Regions from separate parts of the Bacillus nitroreducens genome, predicted to be linked through region 1. Evidence: riboswitches for the same ligand, from Rfam matches in the RefSeq annotation. Region 1 holds a riboswitch; the other holds the start of a gene.
The links. A riboswitch is a leader RNA that binds a small molecule or an ion and turns the genes downstream of it on or off. The one in region 1 is predicted to bind FMN.
Positions count from the first base shown of each region.

Region 2: linked by a shared signal. The riboswitch ahead of ribD (bifunctional diaminohydroxyphosphoribosylaminopyrimidine deaminase/5-amino-6-(5-phosphoribosylamino)uracil reductase RibD) and the one ahead of ACWPVE_RS20370 (ECF transporter S component) in region 1 are both predicted to bind FMN.

Region 1 covers NZ_CAXHYI020000003.1:3,366,879-3,371,705, forward strand. Annotated here, with positions in the region: gene ACWPVE_RS20355 (Na+/H+ antiporter NhaC family protein) at 1-406, opposite strand, end outside; gene ACWPVE_RS20360 (DUF421 domain-containing protein) at 485-1,192, opposite strand; gene ACWPVE_RS20365 (LLM class flavin-dependent oxidoreductase) at 1,383-2,384, shown strand; FMN riboswitch at 2,505-2,636, shown strand; gene ACWPVE_RS20370 (ECF transporter S component) at 2,799-3,377, shown strand; gene ACWPVE_RS20375 (TIGR01777 family oxidoreductase) at 3,594-4,490, shown strand; gene ACWPVE_RS20380 (zinc ribbon domain-containing protein) at 4,547-4,750, shown strand; gene ACWPVE_RS20385 (secondary thiamine-phosphate synthase enzyme YjbQ) at 4,774-4,827, shown strand, end outside.
Region 2 covers NZ_CAXHYI020000003.1:2,653,544-2,658,370, forward strand. Annotated here, with positions in the region: gene lysA (diaminopimelate decarboxylase) at 1-327, shown strand, start outside; gene ACWPVE_RS16745 (DUF1002 domain-containing protein) at 379-1,269, opposite strand; gene ACWPVE_RS16750 (peptidylprolyl isomerase) at 1,444-1,878, shown strand; FMN riboswitch at 2,246-2,433, shown strand; gene ribD (bifunctional diaminohydroxyphosphoribosylaminopyrimidine deaminase/5-amino-6-(5-phosphoribosylamino)uracil reductase RibD) at 2,614-3,702, shown strand; gene ribE (riboflavin synthase) at 3,714-4,370, shown strand; partial or broken gene ribB (3,4-dihydroxy-2-butanone-4-phosphate synthase) at 4,388-4,827, shown strand, end outside.

The DNA of each region.
Region 1 (4,827 bases):
TTTTCTTAATCAATTGTTTTATAATCGGCCCAATCATCATAATGCGAAACATAGGCATCATGAAGGTAAAAGGGAGGGTATACCAAATTAACCCCAGCAAACCACGCTCACTTTTAATCTTTGTCCCAATCCATTCTGTAAATCCTTTAATACCCCCAGCAATATTCATCATTCCAACCAATCCACCAAACACATATAGAAAACTCACAATTTTTATATTCGTTGGATCTGATAAAGTTGCCACAATGTACGTAATGGATTGCCCAGCTCCAGCTAATATATCAGATGTAACAAGGATTGCACCAACAACTAATCCTAAAACAAGCCCAGGTAAAATATCTTTTAACCATATTGCCATCCCAATAACGATAATGAATGGGATAAGGGAAATCCATGATTGTTCCAAGCCAAATCCTCCAATTTAAATTTTCTTGAGTTAGTATGACCAATTTATGTAGTGCGTATTTTAAGGAGCTAAATGTCTTTAGTGGTACAGAAACAAGGTTATCTTTTCGTTTTCATCAATTGTTCCTAGTAGAATCTCATTCATTGTGACGTTTTTATAGCTCATTGCAATCTTTTTTAAGAGCCAATCTTCATTTTTCCCGATTTGCTCAAGCTCTTCATAAATAATTTTTCTTTCTTTAATCAAAGTCTTAGGATAATAAAAGGGTTGGAGGGGAGTTTGAATGGAACTGGGTGTTAATGGTTGATGTTCACTTTTCAAAAAGGTGGAGATAGATCCACCTGGTTCCCAAAAAGCAAGAGCAACTTTCTGGATATCTTCTATATTTTTCATTCGTAATTCTGATAACAATACATCAATTGAGATTCTTGCTTTGTTCAAGTTTTTATACAAAACCTTTCCATCTTCGATAAGTGGAATAGGCGTGGGGATAAACCATTTTCTAACTCTTTTAAAACGTAAACTTAATAAAACCCCAACCAAATAAACAATCAAAATAACAGTCATTGTAATCATTGATCCTGTTAATCCTAATTCTTCATCAGATAACGGATGAGCAATTATATTTCCAATTAGTAAAACAATCACAAAGTCGAGAAGTCCAACCTGCGAAATGGTTCGTTGCCCCATTATCCTCGCAATTACAACAAAAAACGTAAAACCAACAATTGCTCTGAGAACCCACTCCGCTACAGTGAGATGTTCCTGTGAAGCAAAAAAATGCATAATAACTCCACCTTATCCTATAATTCCCTCATTAGTTTTTACCTAATTCTTTTCTACTATTAATTCCTTTCTTTAGCCATGTAAATAAAAAGTAGGATCTCACAAAGACATCCTCAAGCAGGAAAGTTTGTTTCTTTTCAATGAATTGTTAAGATAGAAAATAAGAAAATGGAAGAAGGGAAAAATGCAAATGACAAATATACAAATACCTGTATCCGTTCTAAATCTCGCGCCAATCCGCAAGGGGAAGGATGGAAAAGACGCAATTGATGATATGATTGACCTTGCTCAAGCAACTGAAAAAATGGGATATAAACGCTATTGGATTGCTGAACACCACAACACTCCAACACTAGTTAGTTCTGCGACACCGATTTTAATTAAACACACTTTAGAGCACACCGAAACCATTCGAGTTGGTTCTGGGGGTGTCATGCTTCCAAACCATTCACCTCTAGTCGTGGCTGAACAATTTGGGACTATGGCTACTATATATCCAGATCGGCTTGATTTAGGACTTGGCCGAGCACCAGGTACCGATATGATGACAGCTAGTGCCTTACGACGTTCAAATAATGATTCTGTATATACATTCCCAAATGATGTAAATGCATTACTTACATACTTTGGCCCAATGGAAAAGCAAGGCTATGTGAAGGCGTACCCAGGAGTTGGTACAAATGTACCTATTTATATTCTAGGTTCATCAACTGATTCCGCGTACTTGGCGGCAAAGTTAGGATTGCCATACGTATTCGCCTCCCATTTTGCGCCAAGATTCATGGAAGAAGCGATCTCCATATATCGTGATCGTTTCGAACCATCCGAGTATTTAAGCTCACCATACATGATGGTTTGTCTAAATGTAATTGCAACTGAAACGGACGAAGAGGCAAAAAAGGAAATCACAACGATGCAGCAATTTTTCTTAAATGTTGTACGCGGCTCACAAAACCCGCTACAACCACCAGTTGATACAATGGATGGACTTTGGACTCTTCAAGAAGAACAAATGGCACGATCCATGTCAAGTGTGACACTGTTGGGAAGTAAAGATTCAATCCGTAGTCAATTAACTAGCTTCCAGGAGAAATATAATGTTGACGAACTTATGGCTGTTTCATACATTTATGATCCAGATAAACAAAAGAGATCTTATGAAATATTAAAAGAAGTAGTCGATGGAAAGTAAGATATACATTCTTTGTTGGATGTGAACATAGGGACATTTACTATAAAGTTTGTCTATTTGAAGCAAAATACTTCACAATAGTTATGAAAGCTGATACAATGAATTCAAAATAAAATAATGATCTATCTTCGGGGCTGGGTGAAAATCCCGACCGGCGGTGATGAGAAAATATTCTCTAAGCCCGCGAGCCGCAAGGCAGGATTTGGTGCGATTCCAAAGCCGACAGTATAGTCTGGATGGGAGAAGATGGAGGTTCTGCACGTTCGAAAAAAATTTATTAGTCGAACGTTTATTAAGCATGCCTTTACATTAACTCCCTCAAGAAGCAAATTCTTGGGGGTTTTTATTTGGGTATGTCTTGAGAGCTGAACTTTCTTCTTTTGAAGTGGATCGCAAAAGAGGAGAGAAAAGAAAATGAAGAAAATACCTTTACGTCAATTTGTGGCAATTGCAATGTTGAGTACGATATCGTACATCCTTATGTTTTTGAATTTTCCATTGCCTACATTCCCAAGCTTTTTGAACGTTGATTTTAGTGATGTTCCAGCATTACTTGCAGCACTAACTTTTGGACCGATGGCAGCTATCCTAGTTGAATTATTCAAAAACATGATTGATTATTTCATTACAGGTAGTGAAACAGGTGTTCCAGTTGGCCATATTTCAAACTTTGTAGCAGGGATTATTTTTGTTCTAACAACCTACTACATTTTCAAGCTAATAAAATCAAAATTAGGCTTAACCATCGGATTAATTGGCGGTACAGCCATGATGGCTATCATCATGAGTGTCCTTAATTATTACGTATTCTTACCAGCATTCAACTTTTTCTTAAACATACCAGCAATGTCTGCACCTGAAACACTCAAAATGGTAGTTTACGCAATCCTTCCGTTTAACATATTAAAAGGATTGATTGTCACAACGATCTTCATGCTGTTGTACACTCGCATACATCCGTGGATTCATAAACAAAAACAAGCTTCGATATAAATATTTGCAGGCACCCGTTAATGGGTGCCTTTTCGGTTTAAAGATTTCATTATTTTTTAGTTCAAGTGTTCTATTCTTTCTTTGAGAATCTTACAACCAGCCTTTCTTAGATATTTAGAATTCAAATCTATTATGCTTGTTTTTTTCGAAGATACAATACAGGTACCTATACAAGGTGATAAACTAGTAAAAGAAATATTAAGGGGGACTGGAACAATGAAAACGAAGATCGTCCTTGCAGGTGGTACTGGGTTTGTGGGTACTTATTTTTCAAAAAAATTTACGGAGCTTGATTATGAAGTAAAAATAATATCAAGAAGTTATCCTCACATCAATTGGAATGACCATGATGGAATGATTCAAGCACTAGAAGGTTCAGATATACTTATTAATCTTGCAGGGAAGTCTGTCAATTGTAGATATAATGAAAAAAACAAACAAGAAATCCTCCAATCACGGATAGAAACTACAAAACATTTAGGCGAAGCTATTCAAAAATGCAAAAATCCCCCTTCATTATGGATTAATTCAAGTACTGCAACAATTTATCGACATGCTGAAGACAGACCTATGACTGAAGAAGACGGGGAAATTGGAACTGGTTTTTCTGTAGATGTTGCAAAAAGGTGGGAGGAAGCATTTTTCTCTTTTCAATTTCCAAATACAAGACAAGTAGCACTACGTATTTCTATCGTACTAGGAAAAGATGGAGGTGTGATGGTTCCTTATCAAAATTTAGTACGCTTTGGTCTAGGGGGAATTCAAGGACCAGGTTCTCAAAAATTCAGTTGGATTCATATTGATGATTTATTTAATATTATCCTTTACGTGAGAAACCATCAACACTTAACTGGAATCTTTAATTGCTCCACACCCAATCCCATTACGAATCGGGAACTGATGGCAAGTCTCAGAAAAGTATATAACAGAACAGTTGGTTTACCTGCACCATCTTGGCTACTTGAACTTGGTGCATTTTTCATCAGGACAGAAACAGAACTAATTTTAAAAAGCAGATGGGTAACCCCAGAACGACTTATAAAAGAAGGATTTACATTTACATATCCAACGATTCAAAAAGCACTTGCAGAAATATCAAGTGAAAATGATTGAAACTATTTAGCTATATATTCGTAAATAATATAAGTATTATAAAGGGAGGAATTTAGATGAAAGAAAAAGGCTGTGTTAAATGCGGGAGTACGAAAGCTGGTACAAAGGATGTTTCAATGACAGGATCAGGGATCACGAAAATGTTAGATATTCAAAACAATCGATTTACTGTTGTGTATTGTAAGAACTGTGGATATTCTGAATTCTATAATAAAGATTCATCAACGGCATCAAACATTCTTGATCTTTTCTTTGGATAATGGGTAAAGGAGACAAATCAATTATGCCTACTAAATTTACTATACAAACAACAAAACGTGACCAAATGATTGATGTA
Region 2 (4,827 bases), 710 kb from region 1:
GCCTTATATCAAGCGAAATATGAAGCCGTATTAGCAAATCGAGTAGAAGATCCGGTCGAAGAGACTGTTTCAGTGGCTGGTAAATGCTGTGAATCTGGAGACATGCTCATATGGGATCTACCATTACCAAAAGCAAGCTCAGATGACCTGTTAGCCGTATTCTGTACGGGTGCATACGGGTACGCTATGGCTAATAATTACAACCGTATCCCAAGACCTGCAGTTGTATTTGTAGAGAATGGTGAGGCTCAGCTTGTGGTTCAACGAGAAAGTTATGAGGATCTTGTTAGATTAGATATTCCTCTAAAAACAAAGGTAGCAGAATAAATTTAGATGTAAAACCCACGAATAGGCATTCGTGGGTTTTGTTCGTTTGGATTATTTGAACAGATTCTTAATGGCGTCAATGAGACTGATAAAGAATTCTTTAAGTTTATCTAAGAAATTTTGGCCTTTATCAGATTCAAGAAAATTTGTAAGTTTATCCTTCGCTAGATTTAATTGTTCACCAACTTGGTTCCAATCTATATTTAGTTCCATTAATTTATTAAAAAGGTCCATTAATCGGTTAATATCATCATCCGTTAATGTGATGCCCAAATCCTTCGCGGCATTTGTAATAATGGTACGGAGTTCTTCATCGTTTTTTGGAGCTTTCTTTGCAATTTCATCTTTGATTTTTGCCATTAATGCCGCCGCATCTTCTGCACCGATCTTTTCACTTAATTTCGTGGTTTCAACCATTTCTTCGTTAGCAATCTGCTTAACTTCTTCAGGGATGACTTGATCAGAAGAAACTTCATAGGCTTTAATAATCCCTGTAAGTGCGGCTGTTCCAGAAACATTACCAGGACCAGTGACAAAAATATTTGCGTCTTTTACGCCAGCTGTTATTAATGCATTTGCGTACATTTCCTCTGTGATTAAGGTAATATGCTCTGTAATAGTTACATCTATTCCAGATCCTTTTTCGCCAATTGTAATCGAGGCAGAAGAAAGGGCCTTGTTCCCGATTCTAGCTTTCGGGATATAGCGACCAAGGTATTGATGTTCTTCTTCATTTGTGACAACGACAATCTGAGGATTCTCGGGTGCATTCATTTCTTTTAAGATTGTTTCTTTTTGAGTTTCAGTTAAGTCTTCACCTAGCGTAATAATTACATCTCCAGGCACTGCATCTGCAAAGCTCAGTGATGGAAAAATGAGTGAAAATGTGAGTGTTAAAGTAAGTATGTATTTATGTCTCAATGTAGTTTCCTCCTTTGTCATTCAAAAAAACAGGCTGTCCATCGTACCTATTATATCTTATTCTTTACCAAAATTATCTTTTAAGAATGTCATTTTTGAAAAACACTCCCTTTCAGGTTGGATTATTCAATCCATTTATAGTAAAATGAAACTCGTTCAATACATATGACGAAATAAAATAAGCGGAGGTTTCAAATGAAAAAAGCGAGCATTGCGTTTGAAAATGGAGAAAAAATCGTAATTGAGTTATATCCGAATGAAGCACCTGGGACTGTTGAGAATTTTGAAAAGCTTGCGAACGAAGGATTTTATAATGGTCTAACATTCCACCGTGTAATCCCTGGGTTCGTTGCTCAAGGCGGATGCCCGCATGGAACAGGAACTGGCGGTCCTGGATATACAATTAAATGTGAAACAGCAGGTAATCCACATAAGCACGTACCAGGTGCATTATCAATGGCACACGCTGGTAAAGATACTGGTGGAAGCCAATTTTTCATTGTTCATGAACCACAGCCTCATTTAGATGGTGTACATACAGTATTCGGGCAAGTAGTTGAAGGCATGGACTCTGTATATCGCATCCAACAAGGCGATGTAATGAAAGAAGTTAAAGTTTGGGAAGAATAAAATCATTTTATATCGCGCACTAGCATAGGCAAAAAATACGACACAATCTTTAAGAGTGGTCGCTAGGATAGAGAGCCAATGACATGCGGATAGAAACTCTGAAAATAAAGGCACAACAGTTCATTCTTGTTGTGTCTTTTTCTTTTATTGTCCTATAATATACCATGAGGTGAGACAAGATGGGTAAAGGTAAATGGACCGTGTTTTTTGTGCTCCTATTATTATCATTGGTATGGGGAATCATTTATTGGGTATTTATTGTGTAGAATAGGGAGCAACCGACTTTACATATATTGAATGGAAATGCTTATCATTCGACAAAATAATAGTATTGTATTATACTGTGTTAAATCGCTAATTGAATAATTGTTTCCTTCGGGGTTAGGTGAAATTCCTTACCGACGGTGATGAACGAGAGTTCTAAGCCCGTGACCCATTTTAATATCAACAATATGTTGATAGACTCTATGTCATAAAACACTTGTTTTATTTAAAATGGTGGACTTGGTGAGAATCCAAGGCCGACAGTTAAAGTCTGGATGGGAGAAGGATTAATGTACGGTATGTGAAAAAAAATGCTCGATATACCTCTTCTTTGTGTTGGGCAAAAATACATAATCTGTTACTTTAATTACATCGACCAAGACCCCAGTGTACCCTGGGGTCTTTTTTGTATAGGAAACGAAGATTGAACATTGTAAAAAAGAACATGATATATAGAAAGGAGTGGTACTTGTGAGAGATCAGGATTATATGAATTTAGCGATTAATGTAGCAAGAGCAGGCGTTGGTCAAACCACCCCAAACCCAGTAGTAGGAGCAGTTGTTGTGAACGATGGTCGCGTTGTAGGTATCGGGGCACATTTGAAGGCTGGTGAACCTCACGCAGAGGTCCATGCGATACGAATGGCTGGAGAAAACGCCAAACAAGCAACGGTTTATGTAACATTAGAGCCGTGTAGCCATCATGGTAAAACACCACCTTGTGCTGACCTATTGGTGAATAGCGGTGTGAAACGGGTTGTTATTGCAACAACTGATCCAAACCCACTGGTTGCTGGAAAAGGAATATCAAAATTAAAAGCAGCAGGTATCGAAGTGGAGGTAGGAGTCTGTAAGGGACAAGCAGATGCCTTAAACGCAGTTTTTTATCACTACTTAGATAAAAAACTCCCTTATGTCACGCTAAAATCAGCAACCACACTTGATGGAAAAATTGCAACAGTTAGTGGCGAAAGCAAATGGATTACAGGTGAGGCATCTAGAAATGATGTGCATTTATATCGTAGTATCCATGATGCTATTCTCGTCGGTGTAAATACTGTTTTAGTAGATAACCCAAGTTTAACAACTAGATTGCCGAATGGAACAGGAAAAAATCCGATTCGAATTATCTTGGACTCAACCCTTAGAACACCACTGGATTCGAAAGTAGTGAATGATGGTGAAGCTCAAACGTGGCTAATTGTGACAAACAAAGTCAATCAGGAAAAAATAAACGAATTCTCTGGGAAAAAAGGTGTTAGAGTCCTCCAATTAGAAGAGTCAAGCCTATCGATTAAATCAGTGCTTACACTCCTTGGGAGTGAGGGCATTTCCTCTGTTTTTGTTGAAGGGGGAGCAGAGGTTAATGGGAGTTTCTTAAAGGAAAAAGCAATTAATCAAGTGATTGTCTATCTTGCTCCGAAATTATTTGGAGGCAAGCTTGCACCAACAGCAATCGGTGGTGCAGGGATTGAGTTAATTGATGACGCACTGCAGTTAAGGATTAAATCAGTTGAACAACTCGGAGAAGATGTGAAAATTGTAGCCGAACCGAAATAGAGGTGAAAAAAATGTTTACAGGGATTGTAGAGGAAATCGGGAAAATCAAGGCAATTAATGGATCACAGGATTCAGTTGAAATGGTGATTCAAGCAAAAAAAATTCTCGAGGATGTGCACCTCGGTGATAGCATTTCGGTAAATGGGGTTTGTTTAACCGTAACGGAATTTACCTCAAATGGATTCACAGTCGATGTGATGCCTGAAACAGTACAATCAACGTCGTTACGCGATTTACAACAAAACTCACCTGTGAATCTTGAGAGAGCGATGTCCGCAGGAGGACGCTTCGGGGGGCATATCGTTTCTGGACATGTAGATGGTATTGGAAGAATTGTCCGCAAAACTCCAAAAGGGAACGCAGTCTATTATGAAATTGAAGTTCCAAACGAACTTGTTCAATATATGATCTATAAAGGATCAGTAGCTGTTGATGGAACAAGTTTAACAATTTTTGGACTTACAGAGACCACGTTTACTTTATCGCTTATACCCCATACACTATCTGAAACTATTTTACATGGAAAAGGTGTAGGTGACATTGTAAACATTGAATGCGATATGCTTGGTAAATACGTAAGTCAATTTTTACAACGTTCTTTTGAAGATAAAAAATCAATGAAATCATCTATAACATCAAGCTTCTTAGAAGAACATGGATTTAAATAAAGGGAGGGGGGACAGACATGTTTGATTCAATTGAAAATGCACTATCTGACCTTAAAGAAGGCAAAATCATTATTGTTTGTGATGACGAAAATCGTGAAAACGAAGGTGACTTTATTGCGATTGCTGAGAATGTTACACCTGAAGCTATTAATTTTATGATTACACACGGTCGCGGACTTGTTTGTACACCGATTACAAAATCACTAGCTGAAAAATTAGATCTTCAACCAATGGTTACGAAAAACACAGATCCACATGGAACTGCATTTACAGTTAGCGTTGACCATGAAACGACCACAACTGGAATTAGTGCATTTGAACGTGCTACAACGATAAGGGAGTTGTTAAATCCGAAATCAACAGCATCTAATTTCAAAAGACCAGGACATGTTTTTCCTTTGATTGCGAAAGATGGTGGAGTTCTTACTCGAGCAGGACATACAGAAGCGGCTGTTGA